One region of the Hymenobacter sp. NBH84 genome, then DNA from elsewhere that is predicted to be linked to it. Evidence: riboswitches for the same ligand, from Rfam matches in the RefSeq annotation. Region 1 holds a riboswitch; the other holds the start of a gene.
The links. Region 1 has a riboswitch for cobalamin ahead of F1C16_RS14760 (TonB-dependent siderophore receptor). Riboswitches for the same ligand answer to the same signal wherever they lie in the genome.

Region 1 (7,871 bases):
CCTTACCGGCCATCATCACGTCGGTAGCGCGGCGGATAGCATCCACAGCCGACTCTTTGCAGCCGTACTTATTATCGAATTTCGACTTGGTAACGGAGTCGTTAATATTAAAGGCGGGGATGGGTAGGGTACCGGCTTTCACGCGGTCCAGCAGGCGCAGCACGCCCGTGGTAGTTTCTTCCGAAATACCCTTGATGCCAGCGGCCAACTCGGGGTACTGGTTCAGCACCATGTTGGTCAGGTCGCCGCCGTCGTCCAGAATCATGTTCAGGGGCTGACGCTCTTCGCCGAAGTATAACGTCTGCTCGATGCACCAGTTGAACTCCTCCTCATTCATGCCCTTCCAGGCATACACCGGAATGCCAGCGGCCGCAATGGCTGCAGCAGCGTGGTCCTGGGTAGAGAAGATGTTGCACGACGACCACGTAACATCGGCGCCCAAAGCAATCAGGGTTTCGATGAGAACGGCCGTTTGGATAGTCATGTGCAGGCAGCCGGCAATGCGGGCGCCTTTCAGCGGCTGCGAGGGGCCATACTCCTCACGTAGCGCCATCAGGCCTGGCATCTCAGCCTCAGCCAAGCGAATTTCCTTGCGGCCCCACTCGGCCAAAGAAATGTCTTTTACTTTATAGGGGACGTAGGTCGTCGCCGTGGTTGGGTTTGTATCAAGCATGATGCAGGTAATTTGGCGTTTCAACCACAAAGGTAGCCAAGTTGTTGGGGAATTTCGAGATGACGTTCTGCTAGTTTGCGGGTTGCAGTTCCTCTACACTCAGCGCCAGCGAGCCGGGCGTGGTAGCCGTAGCCGCGGCCCCACGCAACACTACATTGTATAGCTTGCCCGCCCGCAAAATGGAAGGCTGGGAGGTAGTAGCCACTACAGAGCCTCCAGGTTGCACGGCACGCAACGTTACAGTATCAGGATCAACTACCAAAAAGCCGGTATTGTTACGGAAAGCAACGTCCGGGGCATAGGGGGAAGTACCTGCTTTGCTATTAGTCAGCGTAATACGCGGCGCTTCATATCCCAGATTAATAAAACGCAAGTGCGCTTTGCCAGCCGAAGGAATCGTCAGATCATCCGTTAGGCTCAAGGCCGCTACCTGGGTAGGGCTGCTATTGTAGATATACACTGAGTGAAATTTCCGACTGTTAATCGTGAGCGGCACGCTCACTAGGTTGGATGGGGTAGAAGCAGCTTCAACTTCCAATGTATGCGCCCCGGCGCTTAGCTCAGTATATCCGGTACTCTGACCATAATAGAGAGACTTTGCAGTCTGATCATCCACCCGCGCATTCACGGAAGTTGGTACAGCAGAAGCCACGTGTACAATGTTGAGCTTACCAGCAGCTGGCGTGTTTTCCGCATCGTTACAGCCAGCCAAAATCAGTAGAACCGGTGCCAACAGTGCCCCGCAACGTGATGCAGGAAATAGAATATGTGTCATGCTTATTGTTTTTATAAGGATATAAATTCCTAAAGAAAACAGATTACTAGCAAATAGTCGCATATGCGTACTAAACTACTGTCTTCTGCAAAACCATACAGTGCGGTAAACGGCCTCTGCAAAGCTATTTAAAGCGAGTGTAGACAGTCGTCGTCGCCGCGTACAGAACGAATCAGTCCGGAATAGTGTTCGACAAAAAAATAGGACTCTTTTTTGCTAACAAGCCAAATTAGTTCTGTCTAGGTACTTTTTATTGTCGCATCTATGCGCTTCTCTGTTACGACGATCTGCCGTCGCATTGCTCTGCTGTTCTTTTTTCTACTGGGGTTTTCTCAGGCGTATGCGCAGCAGCCTACCCCTATGGGGCAATATATTCGCTTGAGCCCCGAGGATAAAAACCGAGGTCTGAACGGGCCGCAGACCAATTTTTACTTTGCCACCGATACCAGCACCAATTACCGCAACGCGGGCTATTTCGGGCAGAAGCTTCGCCCCTACTTGGCCGACAATTCCGAGGCGCTGGAATTTCTTAACGATTACCGCCGACAGAAGTCGTTGCATTTGGCCGAGCGACTGGTGTTTGTTGGCTCTGTGGCGCTATATGGTCAGCAAGTGTTAGCCGGCGACGAGCGGCAGTACTTCAACAACACCCAAAAGGTGGCCGCAGGCGTGGCCGTTTTCAGCTTGATAGCTAATGTGCTCATCTCGCGTAACACCAACACCCACTTGCTGCGGGCAGTAGAAACACACAACAGCATGTTCCCCGCAGCGCGGCACGGTGCCCTCTGGCAGCGCTACCGCCCCACTACAGTAGGCATGAGCGCCACTGCTACGGGCCGGCCTTTGCTGGCGTTGAGCTGGCAGTTGCACTAATTTGCCCGTTTTTGCGTAGATAGGGGCATGGAATATCCGTTGCCCGCGGCGGCCCGGCAGTATGTAGCCGACCACCTGCACCACGACCCGGCCCAGCTGGCGTTGCAGGCCCGCCGCTTTCCGGGACTCCCCGTCCCCGAGCTGGTTCGCCAGATTCAGGCCCGCCAAAAGGCGCGCACCAAGCTGCCCGCCTGGGCCGAAAACCCCGAATTGATTTTTCCGCCGGCCCTGTCGGTGGAGCAGGCTTCGTCGGACCGCACGGCAGCTTTTAAGGCCGAGTTGGTTGGCGGGCAACGCTTAGCCGACCTCACGGGCGGCTTCGGTGTAGATACCTGCTACTTTGCCAGCCACGTAGCCGAGGTGCACTATGTGGAGCGAAATCCGCAGTTAGCCGAGGTGGTGCAGTACAATTTGGGTCTGCTAGGTGTGCGCAATGTGCACTACCACACCACTGATGCCCTGTCATTTTTAAAAAGCACACCGGATACGTTTGACTGGCTCTACCTCGATCCGGCCCGCCGCGACACCGCCTCGCGCAAGATTTTCCGGTTGCAGGACTGCGAGCCGGATGTGCTACGTATCCTACCCTTACTGCTGCACAAGGCACCGCGCATCCTGCTCAAAACCTCACCCATGCTCGATATTGAGCTAGCCATTCAGGAATTGAAGCATGTGCGTCGGCTGTGGGTACTGGCTGTGGATAACGAGTGTAAGGAGGTGCTGTATGAGCTAGGTGAAGAACCCGCCGTAGACCCCGAGCGCTACGCCGTGAACCTGACCCGCGCCGGCGAGCAGCAGGAGTTCCGCCTGAACCGCGCCCGGGAAGCCCGCGCCATATCGCGCTACGCCGAGCCGCAGACGGGGCAGTACCTCTACGAACCCAACGCGGCCATCCTGAAAGCAGGAGCGTTCCGTAGCATCGGCAATGCCTTCGAGCTACTGAAACTGCACCAGCACAGCCACTTGTATATGGCCGACGACCTGCGTGCGGACTTTCCGGGTCGAATCTTCCGCATTCAGGCGGTGGAGCGTTACGATGCCGATGCTCTCCTACCCTACCTTGGCTCCGAAGCGCGCGCACACGTTACTACCCGCAATTTCCCAGATACGGTAGCCGTGTTCCGGCAACGCACCGGCATCCGGGAGGGCGGCCACATCTATTTGTTTGCTACCACCGATTTGCGGGGCCGCCTAATGGTATTGGTGTGCGAAAAGGTGAAGCGTTGGAGTGGAGAGCTAGTAGCGGCTACCCAATTGGCTTAGTATACCGTACTATTTGGCCGGGCTGGTCCACTGGCTATCCTTGATGCGGAAGCGCCAAGGTAGGCCAGCCGCCTCCGCGCCAGCGTAGGCCAGCCCTACTCTGGCGCTAGCGCGTACCTGCGTGTCGGGCACGTCCTCGCCGTGGTCTTCCAGCCAAAGCACCTCGCCCTGCAGATCGGTGCCGGTGAGGGCGGGTGTGACGCCTAGCGCCTGCGTGAGCAAGCCAGGGCCGGCCGTCAGGTTGCGGGCTATGGCCGCTAGACCGCGCCGGCGGAGCATCGTATCAATGCCCACGGTAGGCTCAATGGCGCGAATCAGGACAGTATTAGGAATATCGGCGGCGTTGCTGACGATGTTGAACAGCGTGTGCCGCTGATATACTGTGTAGAGGTAGGCGCGGCCGCCCGGCTCGTATAGCGCCTGTCCGTGCTGGCCGCGCCGCTTCAGGTGCATTGTGAGGGAGTTGTCGCCCTCGTGAGAGTAGGCTTCCGTTTCGACGATGCGGCCGCCGGTTAGCTCGCCATCAATGCGGGAGAAGACGTACTTCCCCAGAAGTTCGCGGGCAATTAGGGTAGGGTCGGGGCGCTGGAAGAAAGCGGCTGAAATTATATTGGCCACGGATTCGTTTGGATATTGAGGGTTACACGAATTTTTGTGAACGAGAGTTTTTTTCGCCCATCGCCTACCCTGTCATCCTGAGCTTTCTAACAGCCCCATCCACGAAATCCGTGTAATCCGAAAAATCCGAGCGAATCCGTGGTTCAGACAGTATCTTTGTGGCGTAGCGGTGGCCGGACCCTAAATGCGGGGCGAGGCTGAAAAGGGAATCCGGTTCAAGGCCGGAGCTGTCCCCGCAACTGTACGCTTCGAGAGTGGGCGCATCACGCAGCTGCCACTGTTTCGCAGAACGCCAGGTTTCGATCACGAAACTTAGCCGGAGAAATGGGAAGGCGATGTGCCCGAAGCAAGCCAGGAGACCTGCCACTACGTTTCCCCATGTTCAGCGCCTTCGGTGGAAGGGCGGAGAACGAATGCAGCGGGCGGCCTCGGCCTCCCGGTTTTTTCTGTTTTCGGCCTCGGCTACGTGGCGGGTTTCGGCTCGCAGCGGAGTTTTGAACTGACTTTTCCTACCCCGGAAATTTTGGTTCGGATACGTTTTTTACGCGCTACTTCTTCCACCCCTACCCGCACGTTACGCGTGCTGGCGGTGGCAGCAAGCCTGTTGCCAACCGCAGCAGTGCAGGCCCAGCGCGCACCCATTGATACCAGCGCTGCCACACCCCATTTGCTACCCACGGCTGTAGTAGAGGCCGCCCGCTTGAGCCGCTATGCTGTGGGCAGCCGCCGCACTACCCTCGATTCGGTGGCTGTTAACCAGCTGCCAGCGGGCACGCTGGCCGAGGCGCTGAGCCGGCTTACCCCCATTTATCTGAAGAATTACGGGCCGGGGCAGCTGTCGTCCATCACGCTGCGCGGCACCTCGGCTCGCCACACGGCCGTGCTCTGGAACGGCTTCAACATCAACCTGCCTACCCTGGGCGAAGCCGATTTTGCCCTGCTACCCGTGAATGGGGCTACCCGCATTACGGTGCAGCCCGGGCCGGCCAGCGCGGTGTACGGCAATGGCGCTTTGGGGGGCACAGTGCTGCTGTCGTCGCCGGTGCAGTGGGGAGCGGGGTGGCGCGGGCAGGCGCAGGCCGATGTGGGCAACTATGGAATGCGGGCGGGTAGCGTTGAGAACAGCTTCAGCAACGAGAAGCTGGCCTTGCGCACGGCTGCTTCTTACCGCGAAGGACAAAACGACTTTCCCTACCAGGAGCGCACGATTGACGGCTTGGTGGAACGCCGGCAGACCAACGCCGCCTACCGGCAATGGAGCCTCACCCAAGATGCTACCATGCGCCTGGGCCAGCACGGAGAGCTGATGGGCGCCGTGTGGCTGACAGACGCCGACCGCCGCATTCAGCCCGCTATTGGGGCCGCTAACGACAATGCCCAGGAGCGCGACCAGAGCCGTCGGTTGTTTGCCGGCTACCGCCACGTGGCCGGCCGCCACGAAACGGGCGTGCGCATGGCGTGGTTTGAGGATATTCTGAACTACCGAAGCAACACCGTGGCGCAGAGCAACTCGCGGGTGCGCACCAGCCAAATACAGGTCGACCACAGCCTACAACTCCGCTCCAACCTGAGCGTGCGGGTAGGCGGCGAGGCGCAGCACTTTGCCGCACGGGTAGATGGCTACGGCCAAGACCTCACCGAAAACCGCTTCTCGGGCTACGCTCTCGTGCGATACGACCCTATGTCTACCCTCCGCCTCACGGCCAATATCCGACAAGCGTTTATTCCGGGTAGGCGGCCGCCACTGGCTCCTACCCTGGGCGGCGAGTGGCAGGTGTGGCAACACGACACCCATACGTTGGTGCTGAAAGGCAGCGCAGCCCGCAGCTACCGTGTGCCGACCCTCAACGAGCGATACTGGCGCCCCGGCGGCAACCCCAACCTGCTGCCTGAAACCAGCCTGGGCTACGAGGCCGGCGTGCAGCACACTTTCAAGCCTATTCCTACCCTCTCGCTGGTGACGGAACTGACGGCCTACCGCCAACAGGTGCGCAACTGGGTGCAGTGGCTGCCCAGCGACACGGTAAGCTACTGGTCGCCGCGCAACCTACGCCGGGTGCGAGCGCAGGGGATAGAGCTGAGTTCGGAACTGGGCTGGCAGCCGGGGCGCTACACCCTCACGGCGCGGGCGGCCTACGCCTATACCCAGTCGCAGAAGGTGAGTGGCTACACATTCGACCCTGACCCAGTGGGTGTGCAATTGCCCTATGTGCCCTTACACACGGTGGCGTTCACCACGCGCCAGAGTTGGCGCGGGTGGCAACTGCTCACGCAGAGCACCTTCACCAGCTTCCGCTACACCGATGCTTCGGCTACTAGTTTCCTACCCTCCTACTTTCTGCTAAGTGGGTCGTTGGGCTACACCTTCACTACCCGCAGCACCTGGAGCCTTACCGCGCTGGTGCAGGGCTTCAACCTTACTAACCTCACCTATAACAGCTACGAAGCCCGCGCCATGCCCCCGCGCAATGGCGTGCTGAGCCTGCGCGTGAGCTGGCGCTGATTCTAATTTTCACACTTTTCTTTTATATGACACAACGTTTTCTTTCCCTCAGTGCCCGCACGGCCTTCATACTGGCCAGCGGCCTGACTCTCTGGAGCTGCGACCCAGACAACGACAATGACGCCTCGCCGGCCGGTAGCAATGTGTTTATCGTGCAGGAAGGCAACTTCACGCGGTCTAATTCCGAGATAGTGGGCTTCAACAGTAGTGTAAGTGCTATTACCAATGCCGCTTTGTTCCGCTCCGTGAACAACCGTATTCTGGGTGATGTGGCGCAGTCGATGACAGTAGTTGGCAACTTAGGCTACATTGTGGTGAATAACAGCAATAAGGTTGAAGTAGTATCTCTACCTGATTTCAATGATCAGGCGACGATTGACATCTTTGCCAAAGCCCCCGTAGCTCCCGATACCGTTACACGCCTCATCCTACCCCGCTACTTCGCTGCCAGCAACAAAAAAGGATATGTGTCGCAAACGGTAAATTACGATGTACCGAACGGCCGCGTGAGTGTGATTGACCTGGCTACCAATCAAGTAACCAAAACTATTCCGGTAGGAAAACAACCCGAGCAAATGGCTGTGGTAGGCAACAAGCTGTTTGTGTCGAACAACGGCAGCAATACCGTTAGTGTCATCAACACTCTAACCGATTCAGTGGAAGCCACCATTACCGTAGCCGATAGCCCGGCTAGCATGGTAGTAGATAAGAACAATGCTCTGTGGGTGATGTGCTCCGGTCAGAGCACCTACAGCTCTACCCCTCCCTACGCACCCATCGTAACAGTACCGGGCAGCTTGGTACGGATAGACCCGGCTACCAACGCTGTGACGGCTACCCTGCGCTTTGCGGCGGGCCAGCAGGCCGGCGGCCTGCGTATTAATGGCGCGAAAGACCAGCTATTTTTCCGTCGCCAAAGCGGCGTGTACCGCATGAGCATTACGGATACCGCCCTACCTACTGCGCCGCTGTTTCAGCGCCGGGGTGGTTTCTACGGGCTTGATGTAGACCCGCGCACGGGCCTAATATATGGCTCGCCGGAAAACTTCACGGGCACGGCTCGTTTCTTCCGCTACCAGACCACTGGCCAGGTTATCGACTCCTTCACTATTGGTACCAGCGCCAACAGCTTCGTGTTTTATAATTAGGAGCGCTATCCTACCCAC
Region 2 (7,871 bases), 600 kb from region 1:
CCAGAAGTGCTTGGTGGTAGCATAGTCGGCCACTCTCTTCTGAAAGTAGGTGGTATCGGTGGTGCCGATGGTGAGCGTGGCCACCCGCAACGTGTCGAGGCGTTGCAGGGGTAGGGCTTGCTGTTGATTGCGCAGCACCGTTACGCTTAGCTCCGAGAGGCGGCGCGTGAGGTACTCGGCGTGGGGCGTGTTCAGGTCTTCGTACAGATTCTTCAGCTCCACAGGGCGGTAGTGGTCGAGGCCGGACCACTGCTTGAGGGCCAGTACCTTGCGGCAGCGTCGGTCTATTTCCTGCTGCGTCAGCTCGCCACGGTTGATGGCCTCGCGCACCATGCGCAGGGCCAGCGGAATGTTCTTCGAAAACTCTAGAATGTCGTTACCAGCCAGCAGGGCGCGCACGTCGGCCTCGCCGGGCGGGTACTTGCTGATAACGCCCTTCATGTTCATGGCGTCGGTGAAGATCATGCCGTCGAAACCCAGCTTCTCCTGAAGCAACCCCGTCACGATGGGCTTGCTGAGGGTAGAAGGTAGGCCGGTGCTGTCGAGGGCCGGAATGTTGAGGTGGGCCACCATCATGCCACCCAAGCCGCGCTTAATGAGGCTCTTGAAAGGAAATAGCTCCAGCGTATCAATCCGGCGCTGGTCTACCCGGATGAGGGGTAGGGCTAGGTGCGAGTCGGTGTCGGTGTCGCCGTGGCCAGGGAAGTGCTTGGCCACGGCTAGTACACCGGCGTCCTGCATACCGCGCATGTACTGGTAGCTTTTCTCGGTGACGTCCTCGCGGTTTTCGCCCCACGAGCGGTAGCCAATCACGGGGTTGGCGGCGTTGTTGTTCACGTCTACCACCGGCGCAAAGTTCACGTGCATGCCAATGCGCCTGAACTCGCGGGCAATTTCCTGGCCCATGTCGTAGAGGAGCTGGTTGTCGCGAATGCCGCCCATGCTCATCTGGTAGGGAAACCGGATGGTGCTATCCAGGCGCATGCCCAAGCCCCACTCGCCATCCAGCGCCACCAGCAGCGGCACTTTGCTCTGGCTTTGGTAGCGGTTCAGCAGCTTAGCCTGCCGCACCGGGCCACCCTGAAAGAAGATAAGTCCCCCAATCCCATACTGCTGAATGAGCGCCGACACCGAGTCTTCAAACACGCGGTTGCGGTTGGAGTAGGCGGCCACCATAAACAGCTGCGCCACGCGTTGGTCAGGCGTCAGCGTCGCCATCACCGAATCAACCCAACGCGAACTAAGCTGGGGCGCAAACGGCACCGGCGCATGCAGCGAAGCGGCCGGGGTAGGGGTTTTAGCTTGCTTGCGCCGCCGCTGAGCAGAGACGTCCGGGGTGTGCAGCAGCGTCAGCAGCAGCAACAAGAGCAGTGGAAAACGAGAGGTAGGCAAGGTATTTCGCAACGGGTGAGACACGTAAGTTGCGAAAATAGAGGAATAGAGAAGGAAATAGTTGCACAGAATGCCCTTTTATAAACACAGACCGTCCTCCCGCTGGTCGAAAGGACGGTCTTGTCAAATCCTACCCGTGAGCTACGGATTGGTGCTCCACAAACCGGCTTCCTTCACAAATACCCGGCGGTTCAGCTTCAGTTGGGCAATGATGAACTCGGCCAAATCTTCCGGCTGCATCACTTTCTCCGGGTTGCCATCCGTAAGCTTCAGCTCCTGCGCCAGCGGAGTAGCCACGGTGCTGGGCGTGAGGGCCGACACGCGAATGTTGTGCTTGCGCACCTCCTGCATTAGCGACTCGGTGAGGCCGAGCACGGCAAACTTGGAGGCCGAGTAGGCGCTGGTAGCCGCCGCCCCGCGCTGCCCAGCCGTAGACGAAATATTGATGATGTCGCCGGTCTGGCGCTCAATCATGCCGGGTAGTACGGCGCGGGTGGCATAGTACACGCCCATGAGGTTCACCCGGATAATGTTTTCCCAGGCTTCCGGCTCCTGCTCCAGAAACTTGCCGAACGCGGCCGTACCGGCGTTGTTGATGAGAATATCAATGGTGCCAAGCTGCTGTTGCACCTGTGCCGCGGCAGCTTCTACGGCGGCACGATCGGCCACATCTGCCGTGACAACGGCCGTTTTCACGCCCAGTTTTTCTAGTTCGGCGGCTACTTCGCGCAGGTCGTTTTCAGAGCGGGCCAGCAGGCCCACGTGTACGCCTTCTTGCGCCAGAGCCACGGCTACGGCGCGGCCAATGCCTTTGCCAGCGCCCGTTACCAGGGCAATTTTTCCGGTGAGGTTTTCCATGTGAGTAGGGGGGATAAATAAAAAGAGTTGAGTGGTAGCCTCTGCGCGGTGTAGAGACGCATACTTGCGTCTCGTCGTTGCTGAAGTTGTTTGTATTGGCTGTTATTTAATGATGAAGAGGTGTCGCTCAACGACGAGACGCAAGTATGCGTCTCTACACCGTACGAACGTTGATGAGTAAGTAGCCTTAACCAGCCAGCCGCCGAGTTGTTGCGCCGGAAATTTCGCGTATCATTGCCCCTAGTTCTTTGCAATATCAATTGCCATAGAGGGGTTTTCGGGTAATACCGGAATTAATAAGGAACCGTGTGTGAATCACGGGCTGTCGCGCAACTGTAAGTACCCAAGTAAGTTACGATCCGTAGCACGTCCATTGTTCTGCCAGGCAGAGTGAGAAGGATGATCGTAATGGTACAAGCCAGGAGACTTGCCTTTCTACGCCTTGACGTATGCTTCCGCGCTCTGAAGCAGTAGTCTGGTCAATTGCATACTGCTGTCTTTTCAGGGCCTCCGCGGGGTGGAGGCTGGCGCGTGCGTATGCGCGCCGGATGGTAGGGTGCAGGGTAGGCCATACGCTGTGTTGGGCACGTAACGTACTCGTTGCGAGAACAATAATCAATTTATTGTTCCCTTCAACCCAAGCACTATGCTTACGCACAACCTCGGCTACCCGCGCATTGGTAGCCAGCGCGAACTGAAAAAAGCCAGTGAGAAATACTGGTCGGGCCAGCTGACGCTAGCCGAATTGCAGGCCACCGCCCGCCGCATTGCCCAGCACAACTGGCAGTTGCAGCAAGAAGCCGGCCTCGACCTGATTCCCTGCAACGACTTCAGCTACTACGACCAGGTGCTGGACACTAGCCTGATGGTAGGAGCCATTCCCAGGCGCTACACGCCCGTACTCAGCGAAAATCCGCAGAACACGGCGCTGGATCTGTACTTTGCTATGGCTCGCGGCTACCAACGCAACGGCCTCGACATCACGGCCATGGAGATGACGAAGTGGTTCGATACCAACTACCACTACCTCGTGCCCGAGTTCACGGCCAATCAGGAGTTTCGGCTGTTTTCGGAACACATTTTCGAGCAGTTTATTCATGCCCGCAATACGCTCAGCACCACGCCCAAGCCGGTGCTGCTGGGGCCGGTTTCCTACCTATTGCTAGGCAAGGAAAAGGAAGAGGGCTTCCACCGCATTGAGCTGCTGAAGCGGTTGCTGCCCGTGTACGTGGAGGTGCTAACCAAGCTGCACCAATACGGCGCCACCTGGGTGCAGCTCGACGAGCCCTACCTAGCCCTCGACCTAACACCCGCCGAAAAAGAGGCCTACCTATTTGCCTACGCCAAACTGGCGCGTAGCTGTCCAGGCCTTAAGCTGCTCGTATCGACTTATTTCGAAGGGTTGCGCGACAACGCCGCGCTGGCCGTGAGCCTACCCATCAGCGCCCTGCACGTGGATTTGGTGCGGGCGCCGGAACAACTAACGGCCGTGCTGCCGCTGGTTCCGCAGTGGCTGAGCTTGTCGCTGGGTGTGGTAGATGGCCGCAACATCTGGAAGAACGACTATCAGGCGTCGTTGGCGCTGATTGAACAGGCGGTAGCCGCGTTGGGCACTGAGCGGGTGCTGCTGGCACCCAGTTGCTCCCTGCTGCACAGCCCCTGCGACCTGGACCTGGAAACCAACGACACGACCCTAACGCCGGAAATCAAAAACTGGCTGGCCTTTGCCAAACAGAAGCTGCGCGAGGTAGGGGAGTTGCGCCAGATTGCCGACCACGGCGACCAGAACCTATTGCACCAGAACCAGCAGGCGCTGGAAAGCCGCCGCAAATCGGACCGCATTCACCGCCCGCACATCAAGGAACGCACCGCCGCCGTGACGGAGGCTGATGCCCGCCGCCGGAGCCCGTTTGCGGTGCGGCAGGCCCGCCAGCAGGCCCAGCTACAGTTGCCCTTGTTCCCAACAACTACCATCGGCTCGTTTCCGCAAACCGAGGATATTCGACAACTGCGCGCCCGCTTCAAGAAAGGGGAGCTGACTGCCGAGCAGTACAACGAAGCTCTGCAAAATGCCACTGTCGACGTGATTCGGTGGCAGGAGGAGGTAGGGCTAGACGTGCTGGTACACGGCGAGTTTGAGCGCAACGACATGGTAGAGTACTTCGGCGAGCTGCTCGACGGCTTTTCATTCACCAAAAACGGCTGGGTGCAGAGCTACGGCTCGCGCTGCGTGAAGCCGCCTATTTTGTACGGCGACATCCACCGCCCCGCCGACATGACCGTGGCCTGGAGCACCTTCGCCCAGGCCCTAACCCGGCGGTACGTGAAAGGCATGCTGACCGGCCCCGTGACCATTCTGCAATGGTCGTTTGTGCGCGACGACCAGCCGCGGGCCACCACCGCGTTGCAGATTGCGCTGGCTATCCGCGAAGAAGTGCAGGCACTGGAAAAGGCCGGCATTCAGCTGATTCAGATTGATGAGCCGGCTATTCGGGAGGGCCTACCCCTGCGCCATTCCGACTGGCCCACCTACCTGGCCTGGGCCGTGCGGGCGTTCCGGGTGGCCGCGTCCGGCGTGCGCGACGAAACCCAGATTCACACGCACATGTGCTACTCGGAGTTCAACGAAATCCTACCCGCCATTGCCGAGCTGGACGCCGATGTGATTACCATGGAAACCTCCCGCTCGCAGATGGAGCTCTTGGCCGCCTTCGCCGATTTCCGGTACCCCAACCAAATCGGGCCGGGCGTCTATGACATTCACTCGCCCCCGCGTGCCTAGCACGGAGGAAATGGTAGGCCTACTGGAAAAAGCCCAGGCGCTCCTACCCGCCGAAAACCTGTGGGTGAATCCCGACTGCGGCCTCAAAACCCGCAAATGGCCCGAAACCGAAGCTGCCCTGCGCAACATGGTGCAAGCTGCCCGCCAAGTGCGCGCTGGGAAGAGGTGAAATGGTGAGATAGTGAAATGGTGAGTTTGTCTGTCATCCTGAGCGCAGCGAAGGACCTTATGCCCGCAGAACGAGTCGTTGATAGTCAGCGTGACAAGTTCCTTCACTTTCGCTCCATTGCGCTCAGGATGACAGACAAACTCACCATTTCACTATCTCACCATTTCACCTCTTCCCCAAGGGTGCGGCCCGTATTTTGCGGGGCGGCGTACGGTTGCGCGCTGTATTGGCGTTGTAGCAAGCCGCCGTTCATCCAATCCTTTCTATTTTGGCTAGTTCAAAAAACTTTTCTGCTGCCGTTGCGCGCCTGTCGGCGCTGTTAGGCTTTTTCCTGCTAGTGCTGGGTAGCAGCGCGCAGGCGCAATACCAATTGCGCGGCTCTGTCCTCGATAAAGAAACCAAGGAACCGATTCCCTTCGTGAGTATCGGTATTCCGGGCACATCGTTGGGAACGGCTAGCAACGCCGATGGTCAGTTTTTCCTGAACCTACCCTCATTGCCGCAGCGCGTTGTCTTCTCCGAGATTGGTCACTTGCGTGATACACTGGTAGTTACCAGCACGCAAAAGCCCTTTGAGGTGCTCTTGGGCTCGGCCACTATTACCCTACCCGAAGTGAAGGTAGGCAGCTACGCTTTCCAACTCGTAGACCGTGCTTACCGCCACATGGCCGATAACTACGATGAGAAATTCTACGGCAAAGCCTACTATCGCCAGGTAACGCGCATCGGTGCAGAACCCACCGAGTTGCAGGAAATGATCTGGAACGTGAAGTCCAACAACGCTCGTATTGAAGGAACCACTACGACCCAGGGACGCTTTGCCGCCAAGCAAGCCCTACTCAACTTCACCAACTTTTCCTTCAACACCAAAGGCTACGGCCTCTATAACCCCAACGCAGACAGCACCGTGTCGCTGGCCTTGCTGAGCCCGAATGCGGTGAAAAACTACTACGTAGAGCTACAGGGTATCTTGGAAAAAGGTGATGCCAACATAGCCGAAATTACCTTTGAAACCCGCCCTGAGGTGGAAGGCTACCAGGCCAACGGCACCGTCTGGATTGATACCGATACCTACAAGGTAGTGCGTTTCACCATCACGTCGCCCAACTACACTTCCGCCTCGCAAAACCCGACGTACAAGCTGAAAAACACGCTGCTGACGTTCGATCTGAGCTTCCAGAATACGCCCGACCCCGTGTCGCCGCTCGACTACATGAAGGTGAAGCTGACCGCCGACGTGCTGCGCCCCGGCACGCCCATCACCAAGCTCGATGTGTCGTCGTTCACGTTCTTCTACGACACCAACCGCAAGCCCACCGGCATTGCCTACGAGCGCGGCACCCTGGACGAGAAAGACCGCGAAACTATCCGTCAGGCCAAGTACGACCCTGAGTTTTGGGCCAACAACCCCGTAGTGCAGCGCACGCCGGTAGAGGATGAAGTGATTAAGTCTTTCGAGCAAAAAGGCGCGTTCGGCACTACCATTAAGCCTAAGCGGAAGTAGTAAAACTATAGGACGGACTACAAAACCGCCTGTCATCCTGAGCACAGCGAAGGACCTTCTCACGCGTGAACGACTGACGTAACAACGACTCGTTCAAACGTAAGAAGGTCCTTCGCTGCGCTCAGGATGACAGGCGGTTTGTTTTAACTACTCTGTTCTTCCAGCTTCACCCGCACCCGCAGCGCCAGCAAACCTTTCACCCCTTGCAGTTCTTCCAGCTCTAGCTCCTCAATTTCAGGTTCCAGCATGCCGCGGTCTTGGAGGTAGTCGAGGTACTCCAGGTACTCGTCGGCTTCGCGTTGCTGGGCATAAACCAAGGCAATGCAGCCGGGTTGGGTGAGTCGTTCGCCGGTGCCCAGCACAGTGGCCTTATCAATGCGCTTCTTGATGATTTCGTAGCGGATGTTGTAGGCGCCATCCACGTCAAACTGGCGCTCATCCTGCCGGAAACGAATGGCCAGCGGCTGGCTATGAATCAGAACAAGCTGCGTAGTATCGAGGGGAACGGGTAGGTGCTCTTTGAGGGCGGCAGTGCGGCGCGTAATCTCCACCATCACCAGCAACTGCCACAAACGCAAATTTTTCAGGAATACCAAGTCGAAGGGCTTATTTTCGACCAGCGACGCGCCTACATAGATGTTGTACTCCACGCCATCCGTTTTGAAGCGCTGGAAGTAGTGCGGAAACATCTGCTGGGCCTTTTGCTCTTCCTCGTCGAGGTAGTCGCTCACCGTATCGTTGAGCAGCGTAACACTCCGCTCGAAAGCTTTGCGGCGCTTATAGAGAATGCCCAAAACGGGGTCGATGTTATTCCAATAGTCGGCAATAACAGGACGTAGCTCAAGCGTATTCTGCGCAAAATACTCAAACAGTGGCTCCACTTCCGACTTTAGCGAATCGAAAATGCTCACTTCATCGCCCGAGATAATGCCCTGTTGCAGCCGCTTCAAGTTCTTCTCCACATAGAACTTCAGCTCATCCAGAATAGGCAACTGCTGAAACTCGGAAGCTTTTTTGAGAACTTTGTTGGCCAACGAAAGATGTTCGATCAGGTCGCCCTGCACGGCTTCGTTGCGGGCCGTGCTGCTACCGCGAATATCGCTGGAGCCATGCAAGGGGTACACTTCCTGGAAGACAATATCTTCCATCTCAGCGTTTTTATTGCC

Region 2: another riboswitch for cobalamin. It lies ahead of metE (5-methyltetrahydropteroyltriglutamate--homocysteine S-methyltransferase); the one in region 1 lies ahead of F1C16_RS14760 (TonB-dependent siderophore receptor).

What each region holds. Positions count from the first base shown of each region.
Region 1 covers NZ_CP043644.1:3,497,655-3,505,525, forward strand. The annotation lists gene ahcY (adenosylhomocysteinase) at 1-673, opposite strand, end outside; gene F1C16_RS14740 (DUF4397 domain-containing protein) at 744-1,448, opposite strand; gene F1C16_RS14745 (hypothetical protein) at 1,713-2,321, shown strand; gene F1C16_RS14750 (class I SAM-dependent methyltransferase) at 2,349-3,584, shown strand; gene F1C16_RS14755 (DNA-3-methyladenine glycosylase) at 3,594-4,202, opposite strand; cobalamin riboswitch at 4,353-4,585, shown strand; gene F1C16_RS14760 (TonB-dependent siderophore receptor) at 4,726-6,705, shown strand; gene F1C16_RS14765 (DUF5074 domain-containing protein) at 6,732-7,853, shown strand.
Region 2 covers NZ_CP043644.1:2,899,660-2,907,530, reverse strand. The annotation lists gene F1C16_RS12145 (glycoside hydrolase family 3 N-terminal domain-containing protein) at 1-1,392, opposite strand, end outside; gene F1C16_RS12140 (3-ketoacyl-ACP reductase) at 1,534-2,250, opposite strand; cobalamin riboswitch at 2,505-2,700, shown strand; partial or broken gene metE (5-methyltetrahydropteroyltriglutamate--homocysteine S-methyltransferase) at 2,897-5,201, shown strand; gene F1C16_RS12130 (carboxypeptidase-like regulatory domain-containing protein) at 5,470-6,705, shown strand; gene F1C16_RS12125 (GAF domain-containing protein) at 6,849-7,871, opposite strand, start outside.